One region of the Vibrio sp. SCSIO 43133 genome, then DNA from elsewhere that is predicted to be linked to it. Evidence: predicted binding sites of a transcription regulator. Region 1 holds the regulator's gene; each other region holds the start of a gene.
What was found. Region 1 encodes CRP, which controls carbon source genes, mostly activating them, when cyclic AMP is high. Its sites were predicted from a motif close to TGTGANNNNNNTCACA; they were not measured.
Positions count from the first base shown of each region.

Region 2: JKJ11_RS22740 (glycogen/starch/alpha-glucan phosphorylase) is a predicted target of CRP. The motif match lies at 5,418-5,433, and genes of this name have one in related genera.
Region 3: rppH (RNA pyrophosphohydrolase) is a predicted target of CRP. The motif match lies at 4,369-4,384, and genes of this name have one in related genera.

Region 1 is NZ_CP068024.1:3,289,786-3,298,123, forward strand. Features, by position in the region: gene JKJ11_RS15405 (phosphoribulokinase) at 1-751, shown strand, start outside; gene crp (cAMP-activated global transcriptional regulator CRP) at 995-1,627, shown strand; gene JKJ11_RS15415 (DUF1338 domain-containing protein) at 1,696-2,487, opposite strand; gene astD (succinylglutamate-semialdehyde dehydrogenase) at 2,500-3,957, opposite strand; gene astA (arginine N-succinyltransferase) at 4,054-5,073, opposite strand; gene JKJ11_RS15430 (aspartate aminotransferase family protein) at 5,147-6,364, opposite strand; gene JKJ11_RS15435 (aminodeoxychorismate/anthranilate synthase component II) at 6,753-7,334, opposite strand; gene JKJ11_RS15440 (ExeM/NucH family extracellular endonuclease) at 7,461-8,338, opposite strand, start outside.
Region 2 is NZ_CP068025.1:1,307,981-1,316,318, reverse strand. Features, by position in the region: gene JKJ11_RS22755 (hypothetical protein) at 88-1,782, shown strand; gene JKJ11_RS22750 (hypothetical protein) at 1,855-2,061, opposite strand; gene malT (HTH-type transcriptional regulator MalT) at 2,313-5,021, opposite strand; gene JKJ11_RS22740 (glycogen/starch/alpha-glucan phosphorylase) at 5,567-8,020, shown strand; gene malQ (4-alpha-glucanotransferase) at 8,271-8,338, shown strand, end outside.
Region 3 is NZ_CP068024.1:601,135-609,472, forward strand. Features, by position in the region: gene JKJ11_RS03005 (sigma-54-dependent transcriptional regulator) at 1-840, shown strand, start outside; gene JKJ11_RS26015 (hypothetical protein) at 1,191-1,316, shown strand; gene JKJ11_RS03010 (DUF1127 domain-containing protein) at 1,430-1,681, shown strand; gene JKJ11_RS03015 (NADP(H)-dependent aldo-keto reductase) at 1,734-2,768, opposite strand; gene JKJ11_RS03020 (DUF6482 family protein) at 2,915-3,220, shown strand; gene mutH (DNA mismatch repair endonuclease MutH) at 3,241-3,906, opposite strand; gene rppH (RNA pyrophosphohydrolase) at 4,535-5,053, shown strand; gene ptsP (phosphoenolpyruvate--protein phosphotransferase) at 5,056-7,305, shown strand; gene JKJ11_RS03040 (sulfite exporter TauE/SafE family protein) at 7,327-8,118, shown strand; gene lgt (prolipoprotein diacylglyceryl transferase) at 8,152-8,338, shown strand, end outside.

The DNA of each region.
Region 1 (8,338 bases):
AGGTGACAGCTTTCACCGCTTTACTCGTCCAGAAATGGATATCGAGATCCGCAAAGCCAAAGAGCAAGGAAAACACATCAGTTACTTTGGCCCGCAAGCAAATGACTTCCCTGCGTTAGAAGAATTCTTCCGCAACTACGGACAAAATGGCACAGGTCAGTTCCGTCGTTACCTGCATACGTTTGATGAAGCTGTACCATACAATCAAATGCCTGGCACATTCACGCCTTGGCAAGATCTGCCTGAAAATTCCGATGTACTGTTTTATGAAGGCTTACACGGTGGTGTTGTCGACGGAGAGGTAAACGCAGCTCAACATGTCGACTTACTTATCGGCATGGTGCCGATAGTCAACTTGGAGTGGATTCAGAAATTTGTTCGTGATACTCGCGATAGAGGGCATTCCAGAGAAGCGGTTACCGACTCTATTGTCCGTTCAATGGATGATTACCTTAGTTATATTACCCCGCAATTCTCACGCACTCATATTAACTTTCAACGCGTCCCTACGGTGGATACCTCCAACCCACTCAACGCCAAAGGCATTCCAAGCTTAGATGAAAGCTTCGTGGTGATTCGTCTACGTGGTATCAAAAATGTCGATTTCCCTTATCTATTGGCAATGATAGATGGCTCGTTCATGTCGCGACATGACACCATAGTGGTACCGGGCGGTAAGATGAGTTTTGCGATGGAATTAATCGTCAGACCAATACTTCAACAGCTCATAGAAACTGGAAAAATAGGTTAGCTTTCACGCTTTAACCGTAGATGATTTTTTATACCGTGATCATGTGCACAGTTTTGTATAGAAAAATGGTCTGATGACACGATTAAAATCAAGAAAAATGGCGCAAAAAAGGATACTATTTCTAGGAAACAGAAGATCGCTTGCGCCATCTTCAAAGTGCTTTTATGCTAGTAAGTCTTAACCAACGGGCTTGCTAACAAATATGGAAAGCAGCAAGCATACCCTGCAGAGGAAGTAAGATATATGGTTCTAGGTAAACCTCAAACCGACCCAACGTTAGAGTGGTTCCTTTCACACTGCCACATTCACAAGTATCCTTCTAAGAGCACGCTAATCCATGCGGGCGAGAAAGCGGAAACTCTTTACTACATCGTAAAAGGTTCTGTAGCGGTACTGATCAAAGATGAAGAAGGCAAAGAGATGATCTTGTCTTACCTTAACCAAGGTGACTTCATTGGTGAACTTGGCTTGTTCGAAGAAGACCAAGAACGTACGGCATGGGTACGTGCAAAATCTCCTTGTGAAGTTGCGGAAATCTCATTCAAGAAATTCCGTCAGCTGATTCAAGTTAACCCTGATATTCTAATGCGCTTATCTGCTCAAATGGCAAGCCGTCTACAAGTGACTAGCCAAAAAGTAGGTGACTTAGCGTTCCTAGACGTAACAGGCCGCATTGCTCAAACGCTACTAAACCTAGCGAAGCAACCAGACGCAATGACTCACCCAGATGGCATGCAAATCAAGATCACTCGTCAAGAGATCGGCCAAATTGTTGGCTGTTCACGTGAGACAGTGGGACGCATTCTTAAGATGCTAGAAGAGCAGAACCTAATCTCTGCTCACGGTAAGACTATTGTTGTTTACGGTACTCGTTAATTTCTAGCGACGTTACTTTTACAAAAGCTAATAGCTAAAAAGCCACCGCGAGGTGGCTTTTTTATTATTTATTGGTGCGTACTCTCAAAAATCTTATCCGCAGATGCCGCAACGAAACCTTGATAGTAACTGCCGTCCGCCATTTGATATCGCTTAGCAAACTCATAGAAGCCGCCAGGGATAGCCTGTTCACCATCGGTGAACATCACCGGCACTTTATCCGCCATCGTTGAAGACTGCTCAAGTAACACCTCAGGAGAACCTTTAACTTCACCGCCAGATTCATTGATAGCAAAACCGGCCTCACGAAGATGTTGGTTTACTTCTACGACTTCCTGAAAACGATCCAGCTGATTTACGCTCACCGTAAAGTGGTTAGCACCATAACCGTGGGCAGCCAACCACGATGCATACTCGCTCTCTTCGGCTAGCGTCTGAAAATCAGCGTAACTCAAGTCCCATAGACGCCCACCATAAAGGAAGTCTGCGCTATCCAACTTCGCCGCTTCAACTTGAGCCACCAGCTTAGCGACAATATCTTGCAGCTGCTGCGAACACAGTTCGACTCTAAGCTCACTAATAAACACTTTTGGTAATACAGCATTACTATGCTCTAAATGAATCGCAGAGAGCTTCTTGGCCTCAAACACATAATCACCAGAGACTTTGTAGCCAAGAGCGATAAAGTGCTTTGCCAACGAATCGATGCCCAGAGGGCCGACATTAAAAGTACGTAGCGCAATGTGGTCGTTAATCAGCGCTTCATCCTCTTTGAGCAGAGCATGGACTTTATCAGCAGAAGGGCAAAGACGGCGAATATAGTCTTGCCATAAATGGTTAAATAGAGCGTCTACAGTCATAACAGAAGTTCCTTAGAGTTCAATACCAGGGCTTAGCGTTGCAGGAAGCACGGTATTGTCTCCTTCCATGGACGCCATAGGGTATGCACAGTAATCGGCCGCATAGAAAGCACTTGGTCTTAGGTTACCTGATGCACCAGGTCCTCCGAATGGCGCATCACCACTCGCTCCAGTAAGCTGACGGTTACGGTTTACAATGCCTGCACGAATATGGTCAACGAAGTACTGCCACTCTTCATCGCTTTGCGAAATCAAACCTGCCGACAAACCAAAGCGAGTATCGTTTGCGAGTTCTACTGCTTGTGGTAGCGTTTCATAGCGTACTAGCTGTAACAAGGGACCAAAGTACTCTTCATCTGGTAGCTGCTCGATATTCGTTGCATCAATCAACGCAGGCGTAACGAAAGCAGCTTGTAGGCGTTTCGCTTCCACTAAGCTCTTGCCACCTAGTTTCAGAAGCTCGGCTTGCGCCGCAATAATATGGTCAGCCGCCTGTTCAGAGATTTGTGGCCCCATAAATGGTGCTGGTTTGGCGAAAGGCTCATCGATACGAATCTTACCAATTGCAGAAACTAAGCGTTCAACCAGTTGATCACCTCTTTGCCCAAATGGCACATAAAGGCGTCTTGCACAGGTACAGCGTTGTCCAGCACTAATGTATGCCGATTGTAAAATGGTATAAACCGCAGCATCAATATCCCCAAAGTCTTCACTGATCACCAGCGGGTTATTGCCGCCCATTTCTAGCGCTAACATCTTGCCCGGTTGCCCCGCGAATTGCCTATGCAGAATGTGTCCCGTATTGGCGCTACCTGTGAACAGTACGCCATCAATGCCTTTAGAATCAGCAAGCGCAATGCCCGTCTCCTTGCCGCCTTGAACAAGGTTAATGACACCAGATGGAAGACCAACCTCTTCCCAAAGTTTCATTGCTAACTCACCAACTAGCGGCGTCTGCTCAGACGGTTTAAAGACCACTGTGTTCCCTGCTAGTAACGCAGGCACAATGTGACCGTTAGGTAGGTGACCAGGGAAATTATAAGGCCCAAAGACAGCCATGACACCAAGAGGCCTGTGACGGAGGACGATTTGGTTGCCAGCGGCTTCGCGTTGGGTCTCGCCGGTACGCTGATGATAAGCACGAATAGAAATCGCAATTTTTCCAGCCATCGCTCCCGCTTCAGTGCGCGTTTCCCATAACGGTTTACCCGTTTCTTTGGCGATGGCTATGGCAATATCTTCACTACGTTCTTTCACTTTCTCTGCGAAAGACAAAACGATGGCTTCACGCTCTTCAAATGGACGCTTCTTCCACTCGATAAATGCCTGACGAGCAGCAGAGACGGCGCTTTCAACCTGTTGAGCAGTGGCTGACTGACCTTCCCAAATAGTTTGATTGTTGTATGGGGATAGTGACTGAAAAGTGTCACCTTGGCCTGCAACCCAGTTACCTGCGATCCATTGAGTCATAGTGAAGTTCCTTAAATTGAATGAGCTAAGAGCAAGCAGAACTTCCGCTTCTCTTAAACCGTGGTGGTAATCGACCACCATCTTATTATTTGACTGTTATTGAGCCAGCATACGCACCATATCGCCCTCGGAGACATTCAGTGCTTGTGCTGCTTCTGCTGTGAGCAATACCTTGCCACTTTCTGGGTCGTATGCCGCTTTGGCCGCGACCGCTCGGAAGTTCTCAAACGAGGTATTTGCCACCAAATAATCTTGAGAGCTCGAATGCTCTGCAATCGCTACTTGAGCTCGGAAAGAGTCACGAACCGCTTGAATATTGCGAAGGTCACATTCAACCGTTGGGCCTGCATCGAAAATGTCGACATAGTTACGGCAAGTAAAGCCTTCGTTTTCAAGCAGCTTCAAAGCCGGACGCGTATTCTCATGCACCTGCCCAATCACCTCTTGCGCTTCTTTGCTGAGCAAGTTGATATAGATAGGAAGCTTTGGCATTAGATCTGCGATAAAGCCTTTTTTACCAATTCCGGTCAGATAATCTGCCAATGTAAAATCGATAGAAAAGAAATGCTCTTGTAACCACTTCCAAAATGGAGAATTGCCTTCCGCATCGGACACACCACGCATTTCAGCAAAAATCGTTTTAGAAAAACGTTCTGGGTGCTCTGCCATCATCAAAAAGCGGCATTTAGACATCAATCGACCATTCAATCCGCCACGGAATTCAGGGCGTAAGAACAAGGTACAAATCTCACTGCATCCAGTGTAATTATTCCCAAAGGTCAGAAGCTTAACGACATTGTTGACGTTGAGTTTTGGTGACGAGTGCACCACCGTACTAATGTGATAAGAATAGAAAGGGACATCCCAGCCAATCGCACCTTCTATACCTGTGGTACCCGCCACTTCACCAGTTTCTGTATCAACACCCACCATCAAATAACCTTCATCGGTCGGCGTCGTCACGTCTTGCTTGGCAAAACTGTATTCAGAATGGGTAATTCGGTTAGTAAGAAGCTCTTCATTCACAGGAAGAGAAGTAAAACCGTGTCCTGATTCTACCGCGCAAGTATGCAGCGCGTCGTAATCAGACATAGAGATAGGACGAACAACAAGCATCAATAATCCCTCCTGACGCAAACTCTCCCGGCACATCCAAACATCCGAGAGAGTATTTAATTGCTAACTAAGTTTACGACGCCACTAAGGTGCTGATCGCTTTATCTAGTTTAGCTAATCCTTCTTCAACTTCTTGTTTGGTAATCACCAATGATGGGGTAAAACGAACCACATTTGCACCCGCAACCAAGACCATTAGGCCTTGTTGGCCTGCAGCTACTAGAACATCACGAGCACGACCTTGCCACTCTTCATTCAGCGCAGCACCAAGAAGTAGGCCTTTTCCACGAATTTCGCTGAAAATACCGTATTTTGCGTTTATTTTTTGTAGACCATCGCGGAACCACGCTTCGCGCTCAGCGACACCAGCCAGAACATCTGGGCTCGACACCACATCTACAACCGCTTCTGCTACCGCACACGCTAACGGGTTACCGCCATAAGTAGAACCGTGCGTCCCCACTTTCATGTGTGCAGCAAGTTTCTCAGTCGTTAGCATAGCGCCAATCGGGAAACCACCACCAAGAGATTTCGCAGTGCTCAAAATATCGGGCGTTACACCTAGACCTTGATAGGCATAAAAGTGACCAGTACGGCCATTACCCGTTTGCACTTCATCAAAAATAAGCAGTGCATTATATTTATCACATAACTCACGAACTGCTTGAACAAACTCAGGCTGAGGAGAAACAATACCACCCTCACCTTGTAGCGGCTCCATCATCACTGCACAGGTTTTCTCTGACATCTGAGCTTCAAGCGCAGCGATATCATTATAAGGAATGTGTGATACGTCGCCCGGCTTAGGACCAAAACCGTCAGAATAAGCGGCTTGACCACCAACAGTGACCGTAAAGAAAGTACGACCGTGGAAACCTTGGTTAAAAGCAATGATTTCTGACTTTTCAGTACCATGAACATCTGCCGCCCAGCGGCGTGCTAGTTTCAGCGCCGCTTCATTGGCTTCCGCACCTGAGTTAGCGAAGAAAACTCGTTCAGCAAAGCTAACTTCCGTCAGTTTTTTCGCCAAGCGCAGTGCTGGCTCGTTGGTCATGACATTACTCAGATGCCAAATCTTGTTAGCTTGTTCAGTAACTGCATTTACCATCGCCGGATGGCAGTGGCCTAAACAACTCACGGCAATACCACCCGCGAAGTCGATATATTCATTCCCCTGCTGGTCCCAAACGCGAGCACCCTCGCCTTTTACTGGAATCATTTCCATTGGGTTGTAGCAAGGTACCATTACCTCATCAAACCACTCGCGAGTTACCGCTTTTTCCGTTGTCATAACACATTCCTTCTCATTACAGCATGTGGGAGAAAGGCGCTTCACTCTTCCATTTTAAGTTACGGACCAAGAGCGATCCCTCGAACTCATAAAGAAAGAAAAGATTTTCTATCGCTTTTCCACAGATGCAGCATTGTATTTACAATTATTTAACCATAGCAATAGTGAAAAATACTTTTTAAGTAGCTAAAGAACAAAATTCACCGCTGCCTCATGAGTATTTATGCATCAAAATTGAATGGGAATGAAGCGTTTTTTCCTGCATCAACCAAGAAAGTCAGCAAATAAGGTTTTGCTCACTTTGATATCAGTAAAGACGAATAATCTTTCAATTTAATAAGTAAAACTTATGATGGATAAGAAAACAGAAAAGAGTGATCAAGATCGACTATTTTTGAGACAGGAAATTGTTAAGAAGCTCGTGACCTTGTTCAGTTTTGATAGATTCTGGGTGAAATTGAACCGCATGTAGACAAAGCGACTTGTGCTGGTAACCCATAATTTCGTCGAAATCGCCACTCTCTAACTCAGTCCAAGCCGTTACTTCAAAGCAATCAGGAAGCGACTCTTTTTCGACGATTAATGAGTGATAACGGGTAACAATTAATGGGTTATTGAGGCCAGCAAACACACTTTTGTTGTTATGACGAATTGGTGAGGTTTTGCCATGCATCACTTCACGAGCACGAATCACCTTACCACCAAAGACCTGAGCGATCGCCTGATGACCTAAACAAACACCGAGTAGTGGCAATTTACCAGCAAAGTGCTTGATCACCTCTAAGGAGATCCCTGCCTCATTAGGTGTACAAGGTCCTGGAGAGATAACTATATGAGAAGGGTTTAACGCTTCAATACCAGCAATATCAATTTCATCATTGCGCACCACTTTTACTTCGGCACCCAGTTCAGAAAAATACTGAAACAGGTTAAAAGTAAAGGAGTCGTAATTATCAATGATGAGTAGCATAGCGCTCGCTGTGGTATTGAGTTTGCGAAAAATAAGGCGGTATTTTGCAACAAGATGGCAGAAAGGCAAGTAAAAATGGGGAGAAAAAAAGCAGCAAGGCTGTAAACACCTTGCTGCAGAGGATAATTATCCTTGTTTACGTCGACGTAGACCTAACAGCAGCATCGCTGATAAACCCACTAAGCCAACCGAACCACCACGCATATTCAGATCAATTACCGCAGGATCATGGTCAGAAGAACGGTAATGGTCTTGATACTTAGGCAAATCACCTTTGTACTCATCGTTATAGTCAAACAGCGTCGACTCCGCCGCATTGATGTGCCACTCAGTGGCATCAACGACACGCTTCGACAAGCTTGGACTAATGAGGATATGGTCGAGCGCGCCGACTTCATCATTGTATGAGTAACTCCAACCTTGTGGATGCATCTCTCCGAGTACGTTGACGTAACCATAGCTGTGGTCAATGACCGCACCGTCATCACCAAATTGCTCTTGCTCACCAATAAAGGTATTGCGAGCAGCACGAATGGTTTTGCCATACTTCTCTTGACTGTAGTCAGTCAGAATTAGCAGTGGATCTTCTTTTCCATACGCATTGAAGTCACCCAAGACAATTTTATGTCCTTTAATCGCTTCCAACGCATCACCTAACGCAACAGCCGCTGCGACACGGAAGTTTTCACATGACCCTTGCTGATCAGTATCTTTGCCTGCTTGACCACCTTCAGCAACAGGAGCTGCATCTTCCCAACATTTAGAGCCTTTTGATTTGAAGTGATTGACCGCTACCGTCAGCTTCTCCTTCGCCCCTTTCACCTTAAAGGTTGGTGCCAGAGTATTACGTTGATAGTTCTTACCGTCTTCAATTACTTTGCCATCGTCATCCAGCACTTCAGGCGCAACCTGACGAGGCATTTCCAGTACATTAACTTGTTTTAGTTTCACTTGCTTAGGACGATAAATAACGCCAGTTGTAATGGCATCGGTACCCACTGCAT
Region 2 (8,338 bases), on a different replicon from region 1:
CAGTAAGTTAAATAATCACATTCCATATATTATCTTTATTTTCAATGTATGCCGAATGACAATCGCGTTCCTATATGAGGGATGTGTATGAAAAATAAACTATTAATAACAATGTTAGGCAGTGCGGTTAGTTTGGTTGGTTGTAATTATAGCGATGATGGGTATTTTGATGCCCATAACAATCAAGGTAGTCAACACTCTAATTCTCATACGGGGCGAGCGATAAATGAAAAGAGTTTCAGCACTCAATATGAAGTTAGCCCTGCTCAACTTCCGCGAGTGGATATAACTCCACGAGATATCACACCAATTGCTACACCTGATACGTTCGCATTCTCCGAGATGAAAATAGAGCAAAAAGGCGTAGATGCTCTATTGACGAATAGCACTCCGCAGCCGGTAAATCGTTTTATAGCGCGGATAGGCGACGACCAGCGTCTTGTCACAATTGTTTTGGACCAAGAAATTCCAGCGTATAGCCAAGCGAGACTGACCTCCGGAACGACGACATTAGAACATATCAAGGTTGTGAACCAAATGCGACTGTTTACACCTGAAGTAACCATGAGCGGTGAAGATTGTTCTTTAAAGAGTCCTGGCCAGGCATGTTATGCCACGCCAACGAAAGAGCAAAGACAAGTTTATGAAACCATGCTAACGAATATGCATAATTCATTTAATCGTAAGAGCTTTTTAGACAACTTGAACAAATATTTCGCCACTCCAGAGGAATGCCAGAAATATGATTGTAAGTCATGGACAGACAAAAAACTTAGCTATTCAGAAATGGCATTTTTAAAGTATGGCTCTAAAGGCCATCGCCTATCAATGCGTGTGATGACCGCTCACTATGCTGCCCACGGTATGGGCGGAGGGACATCACCTGATATAACCAAAGCCTTGTCAAATAGGGGGGGATGGGCATCAGCTTGGTGGGAGGTAGTGGACCCAACGGTTGATTCTAATCGGCCTTATACGAATGAAGCTTACAATGTCATATGGCATGAAGTAGCTCATGCTTATGGTTTCAGTCATGAGTCTGGAATGACCTATGGTGCCCAAGCTTCATGGGCATGGAGTGCCATTACGGGAGATAAGTATGGGAAAGGCGAGTCTTATATGGAAACTCATGTTACAGAGCATGATAGAAAGAACGTAACCGAAATGAAGTTACCTTCCGTTCTTATAGAGAAAAAGACGCTAGCAAAGAACGAAGTGATGCTAACCTTTTCTCGACCAGTAGGTGAAGATGAGGATGACACAATTGATGTGGACTTTTTATCTGCGTCTGAAGTAAGTTTTCAATCTTCGTATTCCAAAGGAACTAACTCAGTAGTGCTCAAGTTCTCCAAACTACCGGAGGCTCCTTTGTATGTTAGAGCGAAAGGTAAGGAAGATGATTATATGGGAACTATTCTTATACAGAAAGATGATCTTATACCTTCTAAGACATACCGAATTGGAGATACAAACTATAAGGTTCTGGCCGATGAACTTTTGAATTATAAAGCCAATGCCTGGGACATTCGAAATACATGTAAGAGTTATGGTGGAATTCTCGCAGAGAAGGCTGAGTATCAAAAGCTATGGGACTTCCTAGGGGCTCATCAGCTAATTGCAGAACTTCCCAAAAAAGTATTCTTATCTCGAGACGAGCCTCATGGGTATCGAGTTTGGCAATTGACTTTCGGTGATAACGCCATGGACGCAGTAGAGGTTCCTATGGGAGATCAATTAGGAGAGAGTCGAGGTATTGTTTGTTTGTCCAAACGATTCAATTAGGCTCAGGCACACACTCCAGCTTTTCTTAAACATCAACCACTACTTGGTAATCACTTCCACAATTTACCAGACTCAGGGTACGTAAGGTTCGTACCCTGAAAACCCATTCTGTCCCCAATACTTGTTATTCGATTTTGCGTTAAGGACTAAAGCCTGAATGGTTTCCACGCGACAGCCTAGCTGTTGCGCTAATTCAAAGACACTGCCCCGAATCACCTCAGAAGTAGAAGTGTTAATTAAGCAATGTTCTTGCTGGTAATGGTTTGATTGTAAATCCATACATGCTCTCCTCTACGTTTGTGGTTCTGGGCGTGAGATCTGACGTTACAAGCATTGGATCTCGCATGAGAAACTGTACAATTAACATACTATTAAATTATAAAAAATGAAACAAAATATTCCATTAAATTAAATATTGGCTTGGTTTGAGTGTGTTGATACGGTGTAGATTAAACTGTATCAGTAAGGACTTCATGAAAAAGCCCGAGTGTATGAACTATACGCTCGGGCTTTGTTTGTTGGCTGGCTTACTAATATCCCATCAACTGCAAGAGATTCTCAGCGGTGCTGATTGCTTCCTTACGATTTGCGATATTGAGCTTCTGATACAAATTACGGATATGTGTTTTAATTGTTGTACCTGCGACGTCCAGCTCTTGAGCAATCTGCTCGTTACTGAACCCGGAATATATCAAACCAAGAACCTGCCATTCTCTTTGTGTTAGAGGGCTAGTGCGTACTAACTCAGGGATATTCGGGTGGTTGATTAGCTTTTCCACAAACTCTTCGTTAAAGTGGACGGAACGGCTACGCTGCGTGGTATTGATGTCTTTCATCAATAGTTGTGCGCGATGACGCTCCAAATCCCCTAATTCAGACTTAGAGACCAGTTTCTCAAGCAGATGGCCGATGGTTGCACCGTCGACTAAGAAATTACCAATCATGCCAGTTTGGTTCGTTAAGACTAACGCTTCTTTTAGCAGAGCTTTGGCGGTCTCTTCATCCTGGTTTTGCACATTGAGTACCGCTTCCACAATCAGGTTGCGGTTGCGATCGGTCACTAACTGGTGGGCTTCTGCCTTGTCATTGAGATAGTTTAGAGTTTGCTGAGCTTGCTCGAACTGGCCTAGGTTGATTTGGGCACGAGCGATGTTTCGCCACTGAAGCTGCTCGAAGTGGTTACAAGCGTTGTCTGGTCGAATCGCAGTTTCTAGCCATTGTTCGATGGAGTCCACGTCACCGCGTGCTTGCCAGTAGAGGAGCAGCGATAATGAGGCGTTTGCGGTCCAATCAACATGGTAAGTTGACTGTTTCATCAGATGTTGGATCTGCTCAATGAACTTAGCGGCTTTATCGAGCTCCCCGCGACCAATTGCGATGCGTGCAATCATTGAGTAGCTATGAAGGTGCTTGCTCGGTGAATGGTTGCCAAGTACATCAAGCCCTTTATAAGCACACTCCTCAGCTTCATCCAATCGGTTCCAGCACCATAATACTTGCGCACGAACACGCAGTAAGAACTCATGCAATGGGACTTGATGTAGCTGCTGTTCTTCGATGAGTTTCAGTGCGCTATCCTGAATTTCGAACGCGGCTTGTACGTAGCCTTGTGCAATCAGAATTTCACTCTGCTGAAGCTGGGCCCACAGTGCTTGGTGATAGACATGGTACTGACGCGCGAGCTTTTCAGTCTGCTGCATCATCGACAAAGCACGGCTAAGCTGACCGATGACGTGATTCACTTCACCCACCACCGAAGTTGCCACGATACGGCTGCGATAAACAGAATGGTCGAGTTCACTCAATGCTTGCTCGGCAAGTTCAAGCGCTTTTTCTGGTGAGTTTTGGTTAATGGCAACTTGAGCTAGCAGCGCGTGGAATTCACCTTCTTGCTTCTTCGAGCGTTCAACGTTGCGCGTTTCCATTTCTTTGTCGGCTTTAGCAATCAGCTCGCCAACATCGTTGTAGCGGTGCTGACTTTGCGCCAACCACGCCTGCAACATACACAGCTTTGGCTGGCTATATAATTGGTCTTGGGTCAGGACCGCAATGGCTCCTTCCAGAGTTGCAAGCTCACCTTGGTTGAACATTTTCCAGCCAAACTCGCTTAAAATTTTCGCAACCAACTCACTGTTATTGGCCAGTTGAGCATGACGCAGTGCTTGGTGAGGCACTTTTTGCTCTAGCCAAGCTTCGGCTGCTGCCAAATGAAGCTCGTGCTCCTGCTGAGGAATACGCGCTTTGCGCTCATGGGATAAGAACTCGGCAAACAGATTGTGGAATCTAAACCAGTTATTTTCTCCCTCAAGTGGGTAGATAAATAGGCCGAATCGGTTAAGAGATTCAATCATGCTTAGCGCATCGTCGCGCTTGGTTAGGGCGATAACCAGACTGTCATTGAAGTGATCGAGTACTGAACACTGCATCAAGAACTTGCGGGTATCTTTATCTAACAGGTCAAACACTTCCTCAACCAAATAGTCCCAAAGGTGTGCATGGTTGAATTGAGAAATAGTCTCGACCGATTGGGCAAGAGTACGTTTTTGGTGCTGTGCTTGTAGTGCAAATAACTGCAATGCAGATGGCCAGCCTTCAACGTAAGTACGCAATGAGTCGGCGGTCTCATTGTCGATATCGCTTGCGAGTCGTTGGCTAAAGAAACGCGTGGTCTCTTCGGTATCAAAAGCGAGTAGCTCGTTGCCAATCTCGATCATTAAGTCACGCACACGGAGGTTCGCTGTGCCTAAAGGAGGGTTACCTCGACTGGTAACCACGAGAGTAACATTATCTGGCATGTGCTTAAGGAAAAAGCGCATCGCTTCGTGAATCTCTTCGTCAGTGATTAAATGGTAGTCATCAAGGACGATATAGCACTCGTTATGATAGCTCGTCAGTTCAGCAAACACTTCACTAAACAGGGAGTGGAGTGAAGAGAATTGACGACGCTCTGCCAAGGTTTGTGCATTTGGACATGTGTTATTCGTGGCTTTGTTGATGGCCTGCAATAGGTAGTTGACGAAGCGGAACGGGTCGTTGTCACTTTCATCGATGCTGTACCAGCCAACGTTTGGTTTATCTGATAGCCATTGAGCTGCCATCGTTGTTTTGCCGTAACCGGCGGGCGAGCGAAAAAGTACAAGCTTATAAAATGGAGCCTGTGCTAGCAGGTCCAATACTCGTGGACGCACAATCGCGTTATGTAAGCGTCCAGGTCGAGTTAGTTTTGAAGGAATCCACATAGATATTTCCTACCAATTTATTATGTTCTACTCCGTCGGGGAGTAGGGAGCGAGTCACCAAAGCTTTTTATTGCACGTTCGATGGTATGAGAGAGTGAGCTCTACATTTATTGATCGAGGGCTATATTTTGATTTTTAAGCTTTTTTCACAGCTACTACGCCTTATAAATGTGATTAATGTCACCTTTATTGCTTGGTGTGGAGTGTGAATGGCCTGTCATGTATACAAAAAAACCTGGTGATTTGCGGCTTTTTTCGAGGCTAATTGTGATCTGAACAGCAGAATTTGTATTTAGTCCGATAAGGGATAGCAAATGTTTCTTAATTAACGCTTAGAGTGAAATGTGAGCTTGGCGTGATCGTTATCACCAGAAAAAACAGAATGGTTAACCGGAATGGGAGATCGATCACTAAGTGGAGGGGAGTACGCCCTCTACGCCCTCCTCACTCATCCTCCATGGAGTCGGAACTAGGAGGATGTTTATGGAAACGTCACCATGCACGATATGGGACAGATGGATAAAAACTTAAAGTGAGATTTCTTAATGAAACCTACTCAGCAAAAACAATTTGATAAAGCTTCTTTCCAAGAAAGTGTTAAAAAGCACCTGTCTGCTACTTACGCAACGACTGTTGAGGCTGCTTCTGAGCGCCAATGGTATCTAGCAATGGGTCGAGCGTTAGCGGAATTAACTACGTTTGACCTTCTTGCCACTGAAGCGGACGAGCGCATCAAAAAAGCAAAAAGTGTTAACTACCTATCTCTTGAGTTCTTGATTGGTCGTTTGACGGGTAACAACCTGATCAGCATGGGCTTGTATGAGCAGATCACTGAAGCAATGGCTGAGCTAGGTCATAATCTTACCGATCTTCTTGAAGAAGAGCGCGACCCATCACTTGGTAACGGTGGTCTTGGGCGTCTAGCGGCGTGTTTCATGGATTCATGCGCCGCTCAAGAATACCCAACGGTAGGCTACGGTCTGCACTATGAATACGGCCTATTTAAGCAGTCATTCAAAGATGGCCGTCAACAAGAAGCACCAGACGCATGGCGCGGTGTAGAAGGTTATCCATGGGAAGTGGCGCGTCCAGAACTTGCGCAAGAAATTGGCTTTTACGGTCACGTTGAAGTTGTCAACGAGAACGGTAAAGAAGTTCGTAAATGGGTTCCTGGCATGACAGTAAAAGCGATGCCTTGGGATCTACCTATCGTAGGTTACGAGTCAGAAACAGTGTACCCATTACGTCTTTGGGAATGCCAAGCTATTGCACCATTCTCATTGGCAAGCTTCAACAATGGTGATTACTTCGAAGCACAGCACGCGCTAATTGACGCGGGTAACATCACTAAGGTTCTATACCCGAACGACAACCATGAAAAAGGTAAGACTCTGCGTCTAATGCAGCAGTACTTCCACTCAGCAGCATCAGTGCGCGATATCCTGCGTCGTCATGAAGCAGCGGGTTACACACTAGCATCTCTACCTAAGCAAGAAACTATTCAGCTTAACGATACGCACCCAACGATCGCAATTCCTGAACTAATGCGCATCCTTCTTGATGAAAAAGGCATGAGTTGGGATGACGCGTGGGCGATTTCTTCTAAGACATTCGCATACACTAACCACACACTACTTCCAGAAGCACTAGAGACATGGCCTGAGTCCTTAATCCAGCGTCTACTTCCGCGTCACATGGAAATCATCTTTGAAATCAACCACCGCTTCCTGCAAGAAGTACGTGCAATGTGGCCTGGTGATGGTGAGAAGCAAGCGAAACTGTCTATCATCCAAGAAGGCTTCCATCGTATGGTTCGTATGGCGAACCTATGTGTTATTGGTTCATACGCGGTTAACGGTGTAGCTGCACTTCACTCTCAATTGGTTAAGAAAGACCTATTCCCAGAGTTCGATGCAATGTACCCAACGCGTCTGCATAACGTGACTAACGGTATTACGCCTCGTCGTTGGTTGAAGTTCTGTAACCCTGGTCTATCTGCTCTGATTACTGACAAGATCGGCGACGAGTGGCCTGCGAAACTGGAACAGCTTGAAGGCATCGCTAAGTTTGCTGATGACGCTAAATTCCAGAAGGAATATATGGCTGTTAAGAAGCAAAACAAACAGCGCCTTGCGGATTGGGTTTCTGAGAACATGGGTATCGAGCTAGATACTAACGCTATCTTTGATGTTCAAATTAAGCGTTTACACGAGTACAAGCGTCAGCACCTTGACCTTCTACACGTACTAGCGCTTTACCACCGCCTACTGAAAGATCCTTCTTTCGACATGGTTCCACGCGTTGTGTTCTTCGCTGCGAAAGCAGCGCCAGGTTACCACCTAGCGAAAGAAATCATCTTTGCAATCAACAAGATTGCTGAGAAAGTGAATAATGACCCACGTATTGGCGGTAAGCTGAAAGTGGTATTCATCCCTGATTACCGAGTAAGCATGGCTGAGATCATCATCCCAGCAGCAGATGTGTCTCAACAAATCTCTATGGCAGGTAAAGAGGCATCGGGTACAGGTAACATGAAGATGGCTCTAAATGGTGCTCTAACTATCGGTACGATGGATGGTGCGAACGTTGAGATTCGTGAAGAAGTAGGCGACGAAAATATCTACATCTTCGGCCTAGATGTTGACGGTGTTAAAGAAGTGAAGGCGGCGGGCTATAACCCTTACGACTACTACAACGCGGATCCTCTACTAAAAGCATCTCTAGACCTACTTCTAGGTGATGAGTTTACTCCAGGTCAACCAGGTCTACTGCGTGCTACCTACGATAGCCTACTAGATGGCGGTGACCCTTACCTATGTCTTGCTGATTTTGCTTCTTATGTTGAAGCACACGAAGCGATGGACGCGCAATACCGTGACCAAGCGGGCTGGGCTAAGAAAGCGATTCTGAACACTGCTCTAGTTGGTAAGTTCAGCTCTGACCGAAGCATCAGAGACTACGTGAATAACATTTGGAAACTAGAAGCAGTTTCTCGTTAATCACGATGACCAAGGTGCTCAGAGAGTGCCTTGGTCGCTTTAATTGCTTCATCTCTGTTTTAGCGTCATCCCTGCGCGGGCAGGGATCTTCTAACAGCGATAATGAATACTTTGAGTAGATTTCTGCCCGCGTAAATGCGCGATGAGCAGGAATGACGTAAATAGACTGTCGAGCGGCATAATAAGCTCGAATCAAAAATTACACTAACCCTACCGTTTTGAAGGTTAAAGAAGTCCTTCGGAGAGAGCGATGACAGAACAAACAGCATTAAAACAAGTTGCTGAAATGGCAAAAATAGCCGACAGCTACGTAAGTGC
Region 3 (8,338 bases), 910 kb from region 1:
GGCCCCACCGATGTCAGTATAATGATTCATGGCGAAGTTGGATCTGGCAAGGAGTCAGTAGCTAAAGCCATTCATCGCTGTTCTGCGCGTTCTCAAAAACCCTTCATCGCCGTCAACTGCCGAGCATTTTCCGACGCGCGTTTTGAAAATGAATTCTTTGGCATGCATGATGCCGACCGAGCATCGCTTTTAGATCAAGCCTCGGGCGGAACCATTGTTCTAAATGACATTTTTACCTTACCTCCCAAACAGCAACTTAACCTGCTTAAGTTTTATCAAGATGGTCAAATAGAGACGGCAAAGGGCATCAAAGAATTTGATGTGCGTATTTTAGCAGCGGATACATCAGATATTGAAAAAGCACTAGGCGATGGCATGTTCAACGAAGAGCTATTCCATTGCATAAATGTTCTTCGTATCAATGTACCAAGCCTTAAAGAGCGTGCGACGGACATTGGTTTGCTGGTCAGTCACCATATCGGTCAGTTTGCTAAAGAGTTTAATTCTCCAGTCAAATCTATCGATGATGATGCTCTGAAAACGCTGACGTATTACCATTGGCCTGGAAATGTGAAAGAGCTGATGAATCAGGTGAAACGTGCGGTGCTGATGACGGAAGAAGAAGTGCTGACTAAAAAGCATTTTGAGCTGCCCGGTACTTTCTCTGGCAAGCGCAGCTTGAAGAGTATTCGAGAACGTTCTGAGCGTGATGCGTTGATCTTAGTGCTAGATAGCCACAATGGACAAGTTACACTAGCTGCCAAAGAGTTGGGCATTTCTAGGGCGACGATGTATCGTTTGCTCAATAAGCATAATTTGATTACTGAAGAGACGGTGTAGTCGTTGTTCATGATTAAAAAAAGGCGCGGTCGCGCCTTTTTTAGTTTCTGTCGGGATATTTGGTATTACTGTTAATTAAGTGATGTGAATCGAAAGATTACAGAGTCATACAATATCTAGTTGTTTTATTTGGAAATAAAACGAATCACTAACACAAGCTATTTCTACAGTTCAATACATTGGGTATAAGTTATTACAACGGAATATATTGAAATATTCCTTTGTTTTTTACATTTCTTGTTACATGTCTGTTGAAATTATCATCAATTTGCATAAGAATTACCCCTGAGCACTACGCTCAACCTTTCAAATTTATTTCGGATTATTAAGTGAGTATGGAGGCACAGAAAATGATGAATCGTATTTCTTTTATCAATATTTGTGCTGGCCGTTTTACTCATGCGGATCGAATCGCGACTGATCTATCTACTGCAATGGCAGCGGATAAACCGTCAATCGATACAGCACACGCTTAATTAGTCCGTAACCTCAAGAGGCTGCGGAAATAGCAGTCAACTGAGGAATCACAATATTTCTCCTTATATCCTGACCGCTATTTCTCTCCTCAAATTATTTCTAGGAGAAAACTATGCGTACTTCAATTTACTTAACTGTTGCAACTTGGCTTATTAAAGCAGACATCCAAAAAGAAGAGCGTGAGTGGAGACGACGTTACCGTCGCAATGCACACCACTTGCCACTTCACAATGAGCACTTGTTAAAGGACATTGGTTTGGATAGACATGGCCGTCCACTTGGTCAAGTTGCTCCACCTCACATTGTAGCGAAACGTAAAGCTCGTCACCTTCGTCGAGAATTACACTCTAGAATCGCTACGTAAAAAAAGGGCAGGTCGCTTATCGCGACCTGCCCATACTGTGTGAAAAACCTATTTAGGGGCATGGGTTAGAATATTTAGCCCCTATTTCTTGAAGTCCATTCAAGAGTTCATCAGAGAGTTCTACATCGATGCTGTTTATGTTGCTTTCTAGCTGCTTAAGATTGGTTGCACCAATAATATTAGAAGCGACAAATGGACGTTGATTAACAAATGCCAATGCCATCTGAGCGGGGTCTAGGTTATGCTCGCGAGCTAGGTCCACATATGCTTGTGTTGCTTCAATGCCTTGTGGAGTAAAGTAACGGACAAATCGCTCAAATAGACTGCAACGCGCTCCCTCTGGACGTTGCCCATTGAGATATTTTCCGCTCAAACAGCCGAAAGCGAGTGGTGAGTAAGCGAGTAATTCCACACCTTCGTGGTGGCTAATTTCAGAAAGGCCGACTTCAAAGCTACGGTTGAGTAGGTTGTAAGGGTTTTGAATCGAGACTATTCTTGGCAAATCATGTTTTTCGGCCAGTTTAAGTAGCGTCATAACTCCCCAAGGCGTTTCATTAGAGACTCCGATATAGCGTATTTTTCCAGCTTTGATGAGTTCGTTTAGTGCCTCTAATGTTTCGATTAGTGTAACTTCTTCATTTCCTTCAGGGTAAGGGTAGTTTAGTTGTCCAAAACAATTGGTTTTTCTTTGTGGCCAGTGCAATTGGTATAAATCGATATAATCGGTTTTTAAACGGCTTAAACTATCGTCTACTGCTAAATGTATATTACGTCTATCTAGACTCATATTGTCGCGGATATAAGGAATATTTCGCGGTCCAGCGACTTTAGTCGCTAACACTACTTTTTGTCTTTTATCTGAATGCGAAAGCCAATCGCCAATATGTTGTTCAGTTTTTCCTTGAGTCTTAGCACTTGGAGGAACGGGATACATCTCTGCAGTATCAATAAAATTAACACCGCGTTCTAGAGCAAAATCGAGCTGACTGAATGCTTCCTGCTTGGTGTTTTGCTCACCAAACGTCATTGTCCCTAAAGCTATCTTGCTGATTTCTAGCGAAGAGTGCGGGAGGTTATGATATTTCATTGAGCCTTCCTTGTTTGTTGTTGTTTTTATCCACTATACCTCGTTTTGGTAAAAGATCTGCTTGTTTAGTACCTAATGCGATTATTTTTACTAAACTGACTTTTATCAGTAACGCATTATCCACAAAAATAGTAAGGGGGTGGAATATGCAAAAACATCAGCTCGATCGTTGGCTACATGGGTATCACAAAGACACTTATAAACAACCCAAAGTTTTTGTGATTGGTTGTGCTGATATTTCACACTATCTGTTAGCAGTGGAATACAAACATAAATTAGAACCAATTAAACAAGATGATGAGCCAATTCATTTTGAGTCGTTGGACTCGGTGAAAGAGGAGTTGCATCGATTAGGTATCGAAAAAGCGTACCTTAGGTTGCATAACGCTTACGATGAATGTGGCAGTGCAGAAATGAATCGTTATTGTGATATCGAACTAAAACTTCATTAACTGGTTCGAAAATCTTCTGTTTAGACAAAGTACTGTTCAAGTATATGAGCAGTAAAGCGTGCTCTGAGGTAGAAACCTCGGGGCAGGGTACGTATTTTTTGTCCTGACGTACCGTAAGCTTCTGTTTTCACACGGCTATTGGCTGCTTTAGGGCGAATTTGTAACACCTCGCCGGTATGGGCCGTGATCTGATTGATTTGACCTAATGAAATAAGCTCCATCAATTCTTCCCAATCATTTTTCAACATGGTTTCTTCCTCTGGAGATGGGCTCCAGATTAGTGGAGAGCCAACATGTCGCTCTGCAACGGGGATCTCTCGTTCACCCTCAACCGGTAGCCAAAGGACACGAGACAGCTTATTGCGTATATGGCTAGTTTCCCACGTTACTCCATGAATGCCGGTAAGCGGTGCAACACAAACGAAAGTTGATTCTAAGGGCTTGCCGGTATGGCTAATAGGGAGGCTCTTGAGCTCAATACCAATGTCGGGAAAGTCTTGAACTGGCTTACTACCGGCCTTTGCACCTAAGTGCCACTCAAGTAGTTGTCCTACCCAACCTTTATCGCGCTTAAGATTATCTGGTACACACATGCCTGCCTGTGCAGCGAGTTCGCCAAATGTTAATCCTGCGATATCACGAGCGCGTTGTAATAGTTCTGTTTCGGAGGTCGGAGTTGGTTTCATAAATACGTTGCAGGTTAATTTAGGCCCAATAGGGAGCTAACTATTCTATCATGGCGATGAAGAATTTATCGGTATAAAAAAAGATCAGTCTGTTTGAGATTTGATCTATTCATGACTTATCCACAGAGAATTTATTCTCTAAGTTGAATTTGCCATGTGCTGTATGAATAATCAGTATTTTAACGCGGATTAACACTTGATAAATCGAGGTTTGTTTGAAACTCGACAGTTTCAGTGTGGATAAAATAGCCATAGGTTGATCTTTGACCGATCTGAGTGTGTGTATTTATTTGTAGTAAATTAGAGACTTTTACTTGATTGATTTGATTTTAAGTTTATGAAAATTATAAGTTTAATTTTCTCGCGTCGATCTTGGAAAAATTCGGCTTGGTAGAAAAAGAACCAAAAACTCGTAAAGATCATAGATTCTTCACATGGTTATTCACAGAAAAGGTGAATAAATGTGGGCTGGGTCTCATTGTTGTGTTGATAACTAAGGCTTTGCGCGAAACTTATCCAGTATGGCAGCATTTAATGGTAATTGTTCAAATTTACGGGCGACTAAGTTTGCTCAACTTGGGGATATGTGGAAAAATCAGGGTAATGAAAATTTAATTGAGGTTGGCCAGTGATAGATGGCGATGGTTACCGACTTAATGTTGGTATTGTGATTTGTAACAACCATGGTCAGGTCTTCTGGGCTAAGCGATACGGACAACATTCATGGCAGTTTCCTCAGGGCGGCATTGACGATGGTGAATCCCCTGAGCAAGCCATGTATCGAGAACTTTATGAAGAGGTGGGATTAACCAAGAACGACGTCAAAATCGTTGCAGTTAGTCGCCATTGGCTGAGATATAAGTTACCCAAGCGATTAGTACGCTGGGATTCGAAGCCAGTCTGTATTGGGCAAAAACAGAAATGGTTTTTACTGCGTTTAGATTGTGATGAATCTAAGATCAACATGCAGCGTGGTAATACCCCTGAATTTGATGGTTGGCGCTGGGTAAGTTATTGGTATCCAGTCAGGCAAGTGGTTTCTTTTAAACGGGATGTGTATCGACGTGCGATGAAAGAGTTTGCATCATTGGCAATGCCGTTTAAGGAACGTAAATTTAAAGGCAAGAGAAAGCATCGAAGAGGGTAAGTATGCTATCGCAACTAAGGGATATAGTTGAGCACGTTTCAAAGGTTGAAGATGTGCACGCCGCCCTCGAAATTCTTGTTCAACAAACTTGTGCAGCTATGCATACTGAATGCTGCACAATTTATTTGGCAAATAACGATAAACAGCGTTTGGAGTTAATGGCTACACAGGGCCTGACCTTCAAGGGCGACACTATCCATATCGATTTTAACGAAGGTCTAGTCGGCCTCGTAAAACGAACTGCCGAACCGATTAACTTGGCAGAAGCCGCCAAACATCCCGCATTTAAATTCTTCCCAGAACTTGGTGAAGATATCTACCATTCTTTCCTCGGTACACCGATTATTCATCGTAAACAGGTCCTTGGCGTTTTGGTTATCCAGCAAAAAACGTCGCGTCAGTTTAGCGAGATGGAAGAGTCTTTCTTAGTCACACTCGCAGCTCAGATAGCGGTTTTGATAGCACATGCAACTGCGCAAGGGCATGGCTTCTTTGACGATAATAAAACGGCGGTGATTAAAGGGATTGGGGCATCATCGGGAGTAGCTATTGGCCCAATCTGGTGGGACAACACTCAACCTGACTTAAGCAATGTATTTCCAGCTTCCGCGTTGGATATTGCGCGTGAACACGAAACGTTATCGGTCGCCATCGAAAATGCATTGGCTGACTTTAAGCGCATGCGTAAGAAGTTGGATCTTGAATTAAATAAAGATGCACTAGCAATATTTGATCTGTTCACTCACTTACTAAATGATCCTATGCTGCGCAATGATTTAAAAGCGCAGATACAAAAAGGCGATCGAGCAGACTGGGCTTTGCGCCAAGTAGTAGAAAGTTATGCGAACCGTTTTGCCAAGATGTCTGATGTATACATGCGCGAGCGTGCTCAAGATGTCAAAGAACTTGGCCAACGTTTGCTGTTTTTCTTGCACAATACTGAGCAGCCTATTCATGAATTCAACGAGCCTGTTATTCTTGTTGTGCGTGAACTTACTGCGTCCATTCTCGCTTCAGTACCCAAGGAACAGCTACTAGCTGTGGTGTCTCTTGAGGGGGCGGCGAACTCTCATGCGGCTATCTTATCCCGGGCGATGGGAATTCCTGCCGTTATGGGAGTGAACACTAACCCTGAGCTCCTAAGTGGCAAGGTTGGTATTGTGGATGGGTATAGCGGTGAGATTTTCCCTGATCCTAGTAATGAATTACTACTTGAATACCAAGAGTTAGTGACAGAAGAGACTGAGTTGTCTCGAATGGTTGAACAAACCGTTGATCTTGAAGCAAGTACAAATGATGGTAAACGCATCCAAATTATGCTGAATGCTGGCCTTAGCGCTGATACTAGTATTTCTTTGAATAAGAATGTCGATGGTGTGGGGTTATATCGAACCGAAATTTCCTTCTTGCTTCAGCAGCAGTTCCCTTCGGAAGAAGAACAGGTGCATCAGTATCGTTCGGTGCTCGGTGCTTATCCGACGAAGCGTGTTGTGATGCGTACGCTTGATATCGGCGGCGACAAGCCTTTGCCTTATCTGCCTATTGATGAAGACAATCCTTTCTTAGGTTGGCGCGGTATCCGCTTTACTCTCGATCATCCTGATATTTTCTTGATTCAGTTGCGCGCTATGCTTCGTGCGAGCGAGGGATTAGATAACTTAAGCATTCTTTTGCCTATGGTGTCGTCGGTACAAGAACTTGACGGAGCGACGGCGCTTATTGAGCAAGCTTATCAAGAAGTATCCGCAGAACATCCGAAGGTAAAACGCCCGGAAATTGGCGTTATGATCGAAGTACCTTCTATGCTGTATCTCTTACCATTTATGGCACAGAAGGTGGATTTTGTATCGGTTGGAACGAACGACTTAACGCAATATTTATTGGCTGTTGACCGCAACAACGCTCAGGTGGCCGATATTTACGAAACCCTGCATCCTTCCGTATTGGCGGCAATGAAACATATTTTTGAAACTTGTCAGTCGTATCATCTTCCTGTTTGCATTTGTGGTGAGCTGGCGGGTGACCCTATTGGTGCATTGCTGCTGGTGGGGCTTGGTTACGATACTTTAAGTATGAACACGTCGAACGTCGCGAAAGTGAAGTACTTACTCAGACAAACCTCACAGCAGGAGCTTAAATTACTTGCTGACAAAGCATTGATGCAACCGTATGGTGAAACCATTTATAATCAAATGCGTGATTACTTTGAGGATAAAGGACTAGCTGGCTTCATCCGTGCCGGTAAGTCTTAAACCAACCCTTTTGGAATACATGTGAACTACGAACTGATCTTATTACTACTGTGTCTTGGCGCAGTAGTCGGCACTATGTCCGGGTTGCTCGGCATTGGTGGGGGACTTATTGTTGTCCCAGCGCTGGCTTTCATCCTACCTAAATTTGGTATCGCGAGTGATATGGTTATGCATATTGCACTGGCGACTTCCTTAGCCTCTATCATTATTACATCAGGCTCTTCGGCAGTTAACCATCTTAAACTGGGTAACGTTGATTTGTTTGTTATTAAATGGCTTATGCCCGGCGTGGTGATTGGCGGATTTGCGGGCTCCAATGTCGCAGAGTGGATTCCTTCTCACTATCTACCGAAGGTGTTTGCTGTCATTGTACTGCTTCTAGCAATTCAGATGTTTTTGTCTATCAAATCGCAAGTGACGCGTAATCTCCCTAGTCCTTTTATCACAACATGTTGTGGCGCGGGAATCGGTATGGTATCGAGCTTAGCGGGGATTGGTGGGGGATCAATGTCGGTTCCTTTTCTTAGTAAACATGGCGTTGAGATGAGAAAAGCGGTAGGCTCTTCGTCAGTATGTGGTTGCGTGATCGCGATCGCAGGTATGATTGGCTTTATTATGCATGGCGCTAAAGTACAAGGACTACCGGAATACAGTATCGGCTATGTCTACTTGCCGGCTTTACTGTCCATTGCTGCTACCTCAATGTTAACAACGAAATTTGGTGCAAAATTGGCGACAACTATGCCAACACCGAAACTAAAGAAGATTTTTGCAGTCTTCTTATTATTCGTTGCATTTTCAATGATGTTTTAATCTCAATACTCAAACCTGATAAGTGAGCGTTTTATGTCTCAGGGATATATCCAGTTTCCTAATATCGACCCAGTTCTTGTTGAATTAGGTCCCATTTCTATTCGTTGGTACGGCTTGATGTATCTTGTCGGCTTTGCATTCGCGATGTGGTTAGCTAATCGTAGAGCCGACAAGCCAAACTCAGGATGGACGCGCGAGCAAGTATCAGATCTGTTGTTTG